4 regions of the Erwinia sp. SLM-02 genome follow, and region 1 is predicted to be linked to each of the others. Evidence: predicted binding sites of a transcription regulator. Region 1 holds the regulator's gene; each other region holds the start of a gene.
The links. The regulator CRP, encoded in region 1, controls carbon source genes, mostly activating them, when cyclic AMP is high. The targets are predictions, from matches to a motif close to ATGTGANNNNNNTCACAT.
Positions count from the first base shown of each region.

Region 2: a site for CRP is predicted at 1,212-1,229, ahead of mlc (sugar metabolism global transcriptional regulator Mlc). Genes of this name have one in related genera too.
Region 3: a site for CRP is predicted at 1,489-1,506, ahead of azuC (stress response protein AzuC). Genes of this name have one in related genera too.
Region 4: a site for CRP is predicted at 1,567-1,584, ahead of PGH32_RS11785 (YfcZ/YiiS family protein). Genes of this name have one in related genera too.

Region 1 is NZ_JAQISN010000004.1:410,597-413,722, reverse strand. Features, by position in the region: gene PGH32_RS21050 (amidohydrolase) at 1-831, opposite strand, end outside; gene crp (cAMP-activated global transcriptional regulator CRP) at 1,380-2,012, shown strand; gene PGH32_RS21040 (YccS/YhfK family putative transporter) at 2,072-3,126, shown strand, end outside.
Region 2 is NZ_JAQISN010000001.1:1,459,110-1,462,235, reverse strand. Features, by position in the region: gene mlc (sugar metabolism global transcriptional regulator Mlc) at 1-1,120, opposite strand, end outside; gene PGH32_RS06770 (LysR family transcriptional regulator) at 1,263-2,153, opposite strand; gene PGH32_RS06765 (MFS transporter) at 2,257-3,126, shown strand, end outside.
Region 3 is NZ_JAQISN010000004.1:199,189-202,314, reverse strand. Features, by position in the region: gene PGH32_RS20150 (Gfo/Idh/MocA family protein) at 1-410, shown strand, start outside; gene PGH32_RS20145 (cysteine hydrolase family protein) at 509-1,036, opposite strand; gene azuC (stress response protein AzuC) at 1,339-1,416, opposite strand; gene PGH32_RS20140 (LysE family translocator) at 1,673-2,305, shown strand; gene PGH32_RS20135 (helix-turn-helix transcriptional regulator) at 2,295-3,065, opposite strand; gene mntP (manganese efflux pump MntP) at 3,101-3,126, opposite strand, start outside.
Region 4 is NZ_JAQISN010000001.1:2,555,501-2,558,626, forward strand. Features, by position in the region: gene fadI (acetyl-CoA C-acyltransferase FadI) at 1-984, opposite strand, end outside; gene PGH32_RS11785 (YfcZ/YiiS family protein) at 1,161-1,457, opposite strand; gene fadL (long-chain fatty acid transporter FadL) at 1,830-3,113, shown strand.

The sequences.
Region 1 (3,126 bases):
CATCTGTTCCATCATTTTTGGGATTTCAGTACGCGTTTTTTCACTCAGCGTGCGCAGCGTGCCTCTGAGATGCGCCGTATCCGGAATAACGTTGTAGCCCCCGTCGGCCATAAAACTGGCGATACTGAGCACGGCGCCCTCGTTAGGATCCAGCCTGCGTGAAACGATTTGCTGCAGCTCCTGGACTACCCCGGCCCCTAACACCACGGGATCGCACGCCGTATGTGGCAGAGCGGCATGCGAGCCTTTCCCCTGCAGGATCAGATCGAAATTATCACTGGCCGCGCTGAAAACACCTTCGGTGTAACTCACCGTACCGGTTGGAAATGCCGGCATCACGTGCAGGCCAAAAATCATCGAAACTCCGTCAAGCACGCCCAGAGAGACCAGCTCCTGCGCCCCGCCCGGCGGAACCTCCTCCGCATGTTGAAAAATAAACTTCACCGTCCCGGCAATCTGTTTTTGCAGCTGGCAGAGCGCCCAGGCCGCGCCCATCAGCATGGCCGTATGCGAATCATGACCGCAGGCGTGCATGACCCCGTCATTGCGCGAGGTAAAAGGCTCCTGGTTCAGCTCGTGGATCGGCAAGGCATCCATATCGGCACGCAGCGCGATACAGGGGCCGGGGCGCGCCCCTTTTAACTCCGCCAGCACGCTGTTTGGCGTAGGGCGGGTGAGCGTTAATACGCCAAACTGCTGGAGCTCACCGGCAACATAATCCGCCGTCTTTTGCTCATGAAAGGAGAGCTCGGCATTTTGATGAATATGCCGACGCCATTGCAGCACTCGTGGGGTGATTTCCTGAATCAGTGACGCGATTTGAGATTTCATAGTTACTCCTTTAACGGTGAGAGGCGCTTCCAGCATGACTCCATCCGATGGCGACCTTCACCGTCAGCAGGGAACGGCATGACACCGGTAGCGCGGATACCGTGATAGAAGCATAAAATAGCGTCATCTCCGTGACGAACCGTGCCATAGCGTGATTGTTTATCGACCGTGATCCCCGTGGCAACGAGGCAAATCAGGGAGGTCGCGGCAGGCCTGCACACCGCTTTACCCGCAACAGAAAAGGCCGCTCCGCCTTTTAGCACCCTGCTGAAGCGAGACAACATGAGACAACACGAGACAGCCAGGTCAAGCTGTGCTACAAACGGTGCTGTATTAATATTCTGGCATTGCAATGCATGGTGAAAACGGGACAACAGGATGAGCCAGACTCTTAATGGTATGGCCCGTTTGATTTTCCTATGGGAAGCGCCTGACAGGGAATTCCGTCCCTGTTTACCCGAAATATTTCAAAAAGCAGTTAACATTTCTGCAACCTGAGTGATAAAAAGGGTATATTTAGGCACGATTACAATAGAGGATAACAGCGAATGGTTCTCGGCAAACCGCAAACAGACCCAACACTCGAATGGTTCCTGTCACATTGCCATATTCACAAATATCCATCCAAAAGCACCCTGATTCATCAGGGTGAAAAGGCAGAAACCCTCTACTACATCGTCAAAGGCGCAGTAGCGGTGCTGATCAAGGATGAAGAAGGCAAAGAAATGATTCTTTCCTACCTCAATCAGGGCGACTTCATTGGCGAACTGGGTCTTTTCGAAGAAGGCCAGGAACGTAGCGCGTGGGTGCGCGCAAAAAGTGCCTGTGAAGTAGCTGAAATCTCTTATAAAAAATTCCGTCAGCTGATTCAGGTTAACCCTGACATTCTGATGCGTCTTTCTTCGCAGATGGCACGCCGTCTGCAGGTCACCTCTGAGAAGGTCGGTAACCTCGCCTTCCTGGATGTGACGGGGCGTATTGCACAAACGCTGCTGAATCTGGCCAAACAGCCAGATGCCATGACCCACCCGGATGGTATGCAGATCAAAATCACCCGTCAGGAGATCGGCCAGATCGTGGGCTGTTCTCGTGAAACCGTGGGCCGTATTTTGAAAATGCTGGAAGATCAAAACCTGATTTCCGCGCACGGTAAAACTATCGTGGTTTACGGTACGCGCTAAGCGGTTCTGACTCTGGGGCGCGACAGCCTGGTCGCGCCCTTTTTTATGTGGTGTTAGGCATGTGGCGGAGAATCATTTATCACCCTGAAGTCAACTATGCACTGCGGCAAACGTTGGTGCTGTGCCTGCCGATAGCCATTGGCTGGCTGCTGGGCGATCTCAGACAGGGTTTACTCTTCTCGTTAGTTCCCGCCTGCTGCAACAACGCCGGTCTTGATACCCCCCATAAACGCTTTTTTAAACGCCTGATTATTGGTGGCAGCCTGTTTGCCTTCTGTAGCTTTCTGATCCTGTATGCGGGCGAAAAAGGGGTGCCGTTGCCGATCATTATGCTGGTGATGGCTCTGTTGCTGGGCGTCACTGCGGAAATCAGTCCGCTGCACGGTCGGCTGCTTCCCGCTTCGTTAATTGCCGCCATTTTCACCCTCAGCCTTGCCGGCAGAGTCCCCCTCTGGCAGCCCCCGCTGCTCTATATTCTCGGCACCATTTGGTACGGCCTGTTCAACTGGCTGTGGTTCCGGCTGTGGAAAGAGCAGCCGATGCGGGAAACGCTAAGCCTGCTCTACCGCGAACTGGCCGACTACTGCGAGGCAAAATATACGCTGCTGACCCGGCTGACCGATCCGCAGACCGCGCTTCCGCCGCTGCTGGCTCGCCAGCAAAAAGCGGTTGACCTGATTAATACCTGTTATCAGCAGATGTATATGCTGTCCGCCAGCCAGGATAACCACTACCAGCGGCTGACGCGTGCATTTCAGGTGGCGCTGGATCTGCAGGAGCATATTTCGGTCAGCCTGCATCAGCCGGAAGAAGTTCAGAAACTGGTGGAGCAAAGCCACGCCGAGGCGGTGATCCGCTGGAACGCACAGACCATTGCCGCCAGGCTGCGGGTGCTGGCCGATGACATTCTCTATCATCGCTATCCTGAACGTTTCACCATGGACAAACCGCTGCAGGCGCTGGAAAAAATATCCCGGCAGAACAAAGACAATCCGGTGGGCAATTTCTGTTATTACCACTTCAGCCGTATCGCCCGCGTGCTCCGCACCCAGCGACCGCTGTATCGACGCGATCTGATGGCGGATCGCCAGCGCCGCCTGCCGCTGATCCCGGC
Region 2 (3,126 bases), on a different contig from region 1:
GCTCTACCGACAGCGTGGCGCCGTAGTCGGGCAGCGACTGCTGCTGGATGCAGGCGTCGATGGCCGGGAATAATATCGCGTGTGCGCGGTTAAGCGGGGAGCCGATCAGGATTTTCTGCGGATGAAACAGGTTCACCATAATGGCCAGAATGCGGCCAATGCTGCCGCCGACGCCGGTGATAATATCGCAGGCCAGCTGATCACCGCCGAGCGCCGCGTCGCACAGGGTTTCAATGGACAGCGGCTGATTGTGCAATGAGGAACTCATAGACGCCTGCATCCGCTGGGCGGCAAGCTCCAGCATGTTCTCGGTGCTGGCGACGGTTTCCAGGCAGCCGTGATTGCCGCAGTAGCAGAGTTTTCCCCAGGGATCGACCTGCGTATGGCCGATCTCCACCAGCGTTGCGCCCCCGCCGTGCAGCAGCCGGCCGCCGGTAATCACCCCGGCACCGACGTTATGATCGATAACTACCTGCAGCACATCGCTGGCATCGCGCGAGGCGCCAAACAGCGATTCCGCCATGGTCCAGGCGCAAATATCGTGCTGAATGAAGACCGGCAGCCCGGTTCTCAACTGCAGTTCCGGCCCCAGCGGCATATCATCAACCTGGTAAAACGGCATGCGGTGGACAATGCCGGCCTGACCGTTGACTCTGCCCGGCAGGGTGATCGCGATGGCCGTCAGTCGCTCTAACAGGCTTTGATGGATGACGAAGAACCGATCGATAACATGGATAATACGCTGAAGCAGCGGTTCAGGATCGGCGGGCGGCAGTGCAAACTGCTGTTCTACAACCAGTTTGCTGCTTAAATCCCGCAGGGCGATGGTGATATCGCCTTTGCCGATGCGCACCGAAAGAAAATGCCAGGCTTCCGTATCCAGTACCAGCCCGACGGCGGGACGGCCGCGGCTGCCCGGCTCCTGGAATTCGGTTTCTTTCACCAGATGCGCTTCCAGCATTTCCCTGACAATCTTGGTAATACTGGCGGGGGCCAGCTGCGCCTTTTTTGACAGTTCAATGCGCGAGATAGGGCCAAACCGGTCGATAAGCCGATAGACCGCACCGGCATTGGTCTGTTTGATCTGGTCAATATGACCAGGCTGATTGTCCGCAATCACACCCCAGCTCCCGCTTATTTTCACGCTTCAAAATAAAGCTTACCGCTCATGGTGAAACACTTCGCACACAAGGTCAAATATTTGATTCGATATGTGATTTGCAGCACATAAACCACAGAATAGCGCTCATGTTTTCCACGATTTAGTCGTCGGGGAGCAGCAGTGACATCATTGCGGACATTACTGCCGGACGCTCCCGCAGTCGCGACCAGACCAGCCAGACCTGCGACAGCGCATCCCGTTCCTGCAGGGGGATCCAGACGACGTCCGCCAGCCGAACCCGGCGGAAAGACGCGGGTAAAATTGACACGCCCAGCCCGGTGGAAACCAGGCCGATAATCGTCATCGCTTCGCCCACTTCCTGCGCGATATTCGGCTCAATCTGATAGCGCTGAAGCAGGGTTAAAATCTCCGTATACAGCGCGGTGCCGACCTGGGGATCGAAAAAAACAAACGGCTCTTTCGCCAGTTCGCCCACGCTTATCTCCTCGCGTCCGGCCAGCCGGTGATCGCGGTGAACCAGCGCATACATCGGCTCCTGCAGGATCAGCTGATGGTCCAGCGTCTCCGGTAGCGGCGTGTTGCGCATCACCCCCAGATCCAGCCGCCCGTCAATCAGCGGAGCAAGCTGCTGGCGGGTGTTGATCTCCTGCATTTGCAGGTGGACGGCCGGATAGCGCTGGCGAAAAGTAAACAGCGCGTCGGACACCACGCTGATAAACGGCGCGGAAGACGTAAAACCTATGCGCAGCTCCCCCTCATCGCCGCGATGCAGTCGCGCCGCTTTATCAGCCGCCTGAGCAACGCCCTGCAGAATTAAGCGGGCATCCAGCAGAAACTGCCTTCCGGCGGCCGTCAGGCGCACGCTGCGGTTGGTCCGGGCAAACAGCCTGGCCCCTATTTCCTGTTCAAGGATCTGGATTTGCTGGCTCAGCGGCGGTTGGGAAATATTTAGCCGCTGCGCGGCGCGGCCGAAATGCAGCTCTTCAGCAACGGCAATAAAATAGCGCAGGTGGCGAAGCTCGATATTCATATTTTAAACATATCATTTGAGATAATTAATATATTAGACATCATAATAGGTTTTTCTTATCTTTTCCATGGAGATACCCAGCCCACCCGCTAAGGAACCTGAAGTGAATCGCTCAACGCATGCCGCTACGCTTGAAGAGCCTGCCAGCCGCCTCGCCCCCCGCTATAACCCCGCCAGCGTTTACATCAACCGCGGGTCGCCGCAGTTTATGCGCGTCACGCTGGCTTTGTTTTCCGCCGGGCTGGCCACCTTCGCCCTGCTCTACTGCGTCCAGCCCATTTTGCCGGTGCTGTCTCAGGAGTTTGGCGTTACGCCTGCCAGCAGCAGTATTTCCCTCTCCATCGCGACCGGATTCCTCGCGCTGGGCATGCTGTTCACCGGCCCGCTTTCCGATGCGCTGGGCCGCAAGCCGGTGATGGTGACATCGCTGATGCTGGCGGCGATTTTCTCGCTGCTGTCATCAACGATGACCAGCTGGCACGGCATTCTGGTTATGCGTGCGCTGACCGGTCTGTCGCTCAGCGGCGTGGCGGCGGTGGGAATGACCTATCTCAGCGAGGAGATCAGCCCCACGGTGGTCGCCTTTTCAATGGGGCTGTACATCAGCGGCAACTCCATCGGCGGGATGAGTGGACGCCTGTTCAGCGGCATCATTACCGATTACAGCAGCTGGCGCGTCGCGGTGGCGGTGATTGGCTGTTTCGCACTGGCTTCCGCAGTGATGTTCTGGAAAATTCTGCCGGACTCGCGGCACTTCCGCCCCACGCCCCTGAAACCGCGTACGCTGGCGATTAATTTCCGCCTTCACTGGCGCGACAGCGGGCTGCCTCTGCTGTTCGCAGAAGGTTTTCTGCTGATGGGATCTTTCGTTACGCTGTTTAACTATATTGGCTATCGCCTGCTGGCTCCGCCCTATTCGCTGAGCCAGGCCGTGGTAGGTCTGCTGTCGGTGGTGTATCTCACCGGTTCATGG
Region 3 (3,126 bases), 210 kb from region 1:
TCGGATCGCTGTGGTGTTCTGCGGTCAACTGCGGATCGATGCACGGGCAGAAGATCCGCGTGATCGGATCGAAAGCCAGCCTGGAGTGGTGGGACGAGCAGCCAAACCAGCTGCGCTACGAAGTGCAGGGTGAGCCGGTGCAGATTCTGGAACGCGGTATGGGCTACCTCGCGCCGCGCGCGCTGGAAGAGGACCGCATCGGCGGCGGCCACCCGGAAGGGCTGTTCGAAGCCTGGTCTAACCTCTACCGCCGCTTCGCGGTGGCGATGGATGCCAGCGATCGCGGCGATAAAGCGCTGCTGGAGAACTTCTGGTATCCGGACGTTCACGCCGGCGTGACGGGCGTGCAGTGGGTGGAGCGCTGCGTTGAGTCCGCCGACGCGGGCGCGACCTGGGTTGATTTCGAGTAATCGCTAACGGACTGGAAACCCGATCTAAGCGGAGCGAGTTTCCAGCTTTGTTGCCTGAAGGGGCAGCCATCGTTGATGGCTGCCCCTTTTGCTTTGCGTTAAAAGCTCACCTGGTCCGTTGCCAACAAGGTGACAAACGGCCCCGCCAGCGTGGCGTTGTGATGGGCAACGATCTGCGCCGCACCGAGTACCGCATTATCTGTGGTGCTGTGCGCATCGCTGACCAGCACCACCTCAAATCCCAGATCCGCCGCCGCCCGGCAGGTGGTATCCACGCAGTAGTCGGTTTTCATGCCCGCAATCACCAGCCGCTTCACCTGCGCCTGCTGCAGTTCAGCCAGCAGCGGCGTATTCAAGAAACAATTCGGGCGGGTTTTATTGAAATACCTGTCGCCAGCCTCCAGCGGCAGCTCATCCGCCAGCTGCCAGAACCGGCTGCCGACCGCAATCGGCGAACCTTCCGGCCCGGTATGCCGGGCAAAAAATATCGGTTTCTGTGCCGCGCGGGCAGCATGGATCAGCCGAATGGTGTTGGCAATCAGCTCATCTTTCTGGTGAGGGGGCTGTGGGGCATGCAGCAGACCTGCCTGCATATCGATCACTAACAGCGCGGATGCATCGGACATGATATTTCTCCTTGATTACCGTTAACCGGCCACGACGGAGAAACACTCAGCCCCGTCGGAAACCGGCGGGACGAAGCGGATGTGCTATTTCTCAGGCACGCAAACCGACCCCGACCCGCCAGAAGCGGTCGTGGTTGTGGTGGTCGCGGTGAGGAACAGCCGGGTCATTTTCATAACCCACAGAATTGCATATCACCGTGCCGCTGGCACGTTTTTTTTGCAACAGTCAGGAAAGCGGGAATAAGTGATAACCATCGGTCCAGTCCCTGACCGCGGTTATCGAGGGTGTAAACTTGGCGGGTTTAGCGAACCGCGCCCGGCGGAACGTGTTTGAAGGTATTCACATAAGAGCGAAACACGTTGCGGAAGAATTTTTTCATGATTGCCTGTGACAAATATTGTTGAAAAATACACCGCAAATTATAACGAACGGTGTTTTTCCAGGCAAGATTTTTTGAACCAGATCACAAAAACAGACCATTTATCGCCAAAAACAGTGAGGAGTGCTGCAAAACATCATTCTGCCGTCCGGTGACTTTTATTCCCCCTTGAGCCAGAACGCTGCGCAATTTTTTCCAATATTTTAACCCTATGCGGACCGATAATGCCGATATTGTGCTTAACGGATGCCCTGCCATGCCCTTTTATAATGGTTTTTTACTGAGTCTTTCCCTGTGCCTGGATATCGGCATCGCCAATATCGCCATCATAACCCTGGCGATGCAGCGCGGTTATTTTCACGGCCTGTGGCTGGGGATCGGCACCTGTGTGGGCGATCTGATCTATGCGATCCTCGCCATGGCCGGCATGGCGGTGCTGCTCCAGTTCACCACCGTGCGCTGGGTATTGTGGATCGGCGGCTCGCTGATCCTGCTGTGGTTTGCCTGGAAAATGGTGCTGAGCGCGCTGCGTCCGGTGCCGGAACTCAGCGCGGGCGATGTCGGGCAGGCGCTGAGCATCCGGCAGAACTTCCTGCGCGGTATCTTCCTCGCCGTCTCCTCGCCCACCGCAATCCTGTGGTTTGCCGCCGTAGGCGGCGCGCTGATTTCACGCATGGGCACCGGCAGCCCGGCCGCTTCGGCCTGGTTCCTGTCGGGATTTTTCCTCGCGGGCGTGGTGTGGACGGTGGTCCTCTGTACGATTGGCAGCCTCGGCGGCCGTATGCTGGGCAATAAAATGCTGCGCTGGTCCTATATCGCCTCGGCGGTGATTTTCTGCTACTTCGCCGGCTACGTGATTATCTCCGGCTATCGTGAATTTATCGGCTGATAATACGCAGATAGTGATGCGGCGTGATGCCCATCATCTTGCGGAAGCTGTTGATAAAGTGGCTCTGATCGTAGAAACCAAGCCGGTGCGCCACGTCCAGCGTGCTGTGCCGGTGGCGCAGCAGGTTGCGCGCCGCCGCGAGGCGTAATTGCATATGATACTGCAGCGGCGCCACGCCCATCTCCTGACGAAACTGGCGGACAAAGTGATATTTGCTCAGCCCGCTCGCCGCCGCCAGGCCGTCCAGGGTCAGTTTTTCCGTCAGATTATCCCGCATGCAGTCCAGCGCCCTGCCAATCGCTTCCGGTGCCGCCGCCATCTCTTCGTCGCTGCCGTGCTGTAACAGGCAGTGGGTCAGCCACAGCAGGTTTTGCTGCTGGATCCGATCGTCGGTGGGAGAACGAACGTAGTCGCAGATCGCCGCAAACAGCTGCGGATCGCGCAGCACGCCTTCGCGCAGGATCGGCAGTGGGCGATCCGCAAGATCCGCAAAAACACCGGCAGGGAGATGAACGCTGAAAAACTCTACCGGCGTGTCGCCAAATCGCGAAGCCTGCAGCGTTTCAGGGTTATAAATGGTGATATCACCAGCGAGGACCGGCAGGGTGCGGCCATTCAGCGTGAGCTGTTCAACGCCGCTGAGATTGGCGCTGATAACATATTCTTCATGGGTGTGCAGCGGAAAAGCCGCGTTGCTGGCGGTGAGGTGCGAGCACTCAATATTATTCCGGGTGTTCCAGTCTACTACCGATAATGCCATAGCCGCCCCGTGCAAGTGACCGGGCGTGCCCCTGCTTATTTGCCCAGATGTTCGAACAAAA
Region 4 (3,126 bases), on a different contig from region 1:
CTCCAGCGCCAGCGGTGAAGACCACGCCGGACCGAGCAGCATATCCTCACGCACGCCAATCGCGGTAAAGGCATAGCTGCGCAGATAGCCCAGCGGGGTAATGCCGAGTTCGCGGGCGCGGGATTCGGTCATCAGGATCACCGCCGCCGCGCCGTCGGTGAGCGGCGTGCTGTTGGCGGCGGTCACCGTACCGTGGCGGCGATCGAACGCCGGTCGCAGGCGCGCATAGTCTTCCGGCTTTGAGTCAGGGCGAACGTTATTGTCCTGCTCCAGCGCGGCGCGCCACGGCGGCACAAAAGCGGTCATCACCTCCTGATTCAGCAGACCCTGCTGCCAGGCACGGGCCGCGCGCTGATGGGAGCGATGCGCCAGCGCGTCCTGCTGCTCGCGGCTGATGCCGTGACTTTTTGCCATCTGTTCGGCGGTATCCCCCATTCGCAGCCCGGTGGAGTACTCAGCGACTGCCGGCGGCACCGGGAGAAGATCGCGCGGGCGAAGCTGGCTGAACAGTTTAAGTTTTTGCGACAGGGTACGCGCCTTGTTGAGATCCACCAGCGTTCTTGCCAGCTTGCGGCTGACGCCAATCGGCAGTACCGAGGACGAGTCCGCGCCGCCGGCAATCCCCGCCTGAATGCTGCCCGCCATCAGGCTTTCCGCCACGTTCGCCACCGCCTGAAAACTGGTGGCGCAGGCGCGGCTGACGCTGTACGCATCGGTATGGACGCTCAACCCGCTGGCCAGCACGATTTCCCTGGCAATGTTCGGCGCTTCCGGCATCTGCACCACCTGACCGAATACCAGCTGTTCAATCACCTCGGCGGGAATTTCACTGCGGGCCAGCAGTTCGCTGACCACCATTCTTCCCAGCTCCAGCGCAGGGATGCCGTGGAAGGCCGTTGCCTGCTTAGCGAAGGGCGTGCGCAGTCCGTGAGTAATGGCGATACGGTCGCCCTGGCGCGTCAGCAAAGGTAGCGCTTTGCTCATGGTTATCACCTGTTTAGTGTCGAAGGACGGCATCACTGCCAAAGAGGTCTGACCTCCTCAGTGTTAACCAGAATAAGACGGGGCGCTACGACGGGAAGAAAAAAATGCGAGAGAAAACACGGTTTATGGGGAGCATGGCACTCCCCACAGCCTGTCAGCACGGACGGGCAGGAAGATTAGCGCAAACCAAGCTGGAAGATCAGCGTTTCGGCCTGGCAACAGAAGGTAAAGCTGCAGTCGAGCACCACCCCTTCCGGCGTTTCGGTCAATGCACTCTCAATTACGCAGGGATCGGACTCAACCTCACGCGCTTTCGCCGACAGCGACGCAAGCATCGCTTCAGCTTCGCTACGGCTGGTGAAAGTACGGCTGTAGGTCGCCGTACAGTCGGTGTTATCCATTACGGTGCCCACATCGACGCAGCAACAGGCTGCCGTTTCGCTGGCACTGCAGCGGTTAATCGCATCGGTCATTTCATCCTCCGGCTTGCCGCTACAGGAGAGCGGCGGGTTAATTTAAGACTAAATCCATTTTACGCCTGACGCTTTTCTGGCTCCAGCAGGTGCGCGAAATGAGGCCGTTAAGTGATGAAAATCACACTAATATTTGATCCACCGCAATCTGAAGCGATGTGCGAAATTTCAGCCTGTAAGTTTTTGTTAGGCAGATCTCTTTTCTTGCATCATTTTGGAAATAAGTCGAAAACATTATTGCAACATCTGTACAGGTCGGACCTATACTTGGGCCACTGGTCTGATTTGTTGCCCGTCAGTCAGTCCCTACAATCCGCGATCCCTTGTTACTTCAGGTAACAGAGTTTAATAAAATCTAATGAGGTTGTGGTTATGAACCATAAAAACCTGTTTACGAAATCTACACTTGCCGTGGCAGTGGCCCTTGTTTCTTCAAATGTGTTTGCGGCTGGCTTTCAGCTGAATGAATTTTCCTCTATTGGTTTAGGCCGTGCTTACTCCGGCGAAGGTGCGATGGGCGATACCGCCGCGTCCGCCAGCCGTAACCCTGCAACCATGGCGCTGATGGATCGCCCGATGTTCTCCGTCGGCGCAGTATTTATCGATCCCGGCGTTGATATTGACGGCCAGTCGGCCAGCGGCAACAGTCTGGATGCCAGCAATATCGCTCCTACCGCCTGGGTGCCGAACATTCACTATGTGCAGCCGCTGAACGACCAGTGGTGGTTGGGGGCCAGTGTCACCTCTAACTACGGCCTGGCGACCGAGTTCAACGACAGCTATACCGCCGGGCCTTACGCCGGTAAAACCGATCTGACCACCATGAACTTCAACCTCAGCACCGCCTACCGCCTGAACCAGCACTTCAGCTTCGGGGTGGGGTTTGATGCGGTTTATGCGCGTGCCAAAATTGAACGCTACGCCGGTGAATCCCTCGGTTCGCTGGGGATCCCGGCCAATACCCAGATCGCGCATCTGAAAGGTGACGAATGGGGCTACGGCTGGAACGCCGGTATTCTGTATGAAGTGGATGACAATAACCGCTTCGGCCTGACCTACCGTTCAGAAGTGAAAATCGATTTCGACGGTGACTACCGCAGCAGCCTCCCCAGCGCGATTAACCCGCTGAACCAGGCGCTGGGCCTTGGCCTGCCGTTTGGAACCGATGGTAATACCATTCCGGGTGCGCTGACGCTGAACCTGCCGGAAATGTGGGAAGTGTCCGGCTTCCACAAAGTGGCACCGAAGTGGGCCGTACACTACAGCCTGGCGTACACCAGCTGGAGCCAGTTCCAGGAGCTGAAAGCCACCGGCACCAGCGGCCAGCAGCTGTTCTACAAGGATGAGAGCTTTAAAGATGCTTACCGCATCGCGCTGGGTACCACCTATTATCATGACGATCACTGGACGTTCCGTACCGGTATCGCCTTTGATGACAGCCCGGTTCCGGCACAGACCCGCTCTATTTCCATCCCTGACCAGGACCGTCTGTGGCTGAGCGCCGGTACATCCTATGCCTTCAACGAAGATGCCTCGGTTGACGTCGGCGTTTCCTATATGCACGGCCAGCACGTCACGGTGAAAGAAGGCCCCTATACCTTTAACTCCACCGGTAAAGCCTGGCTGTATGGCGCCAGCTTTAACTATAAGTTCTGATTTTTTCAGTACA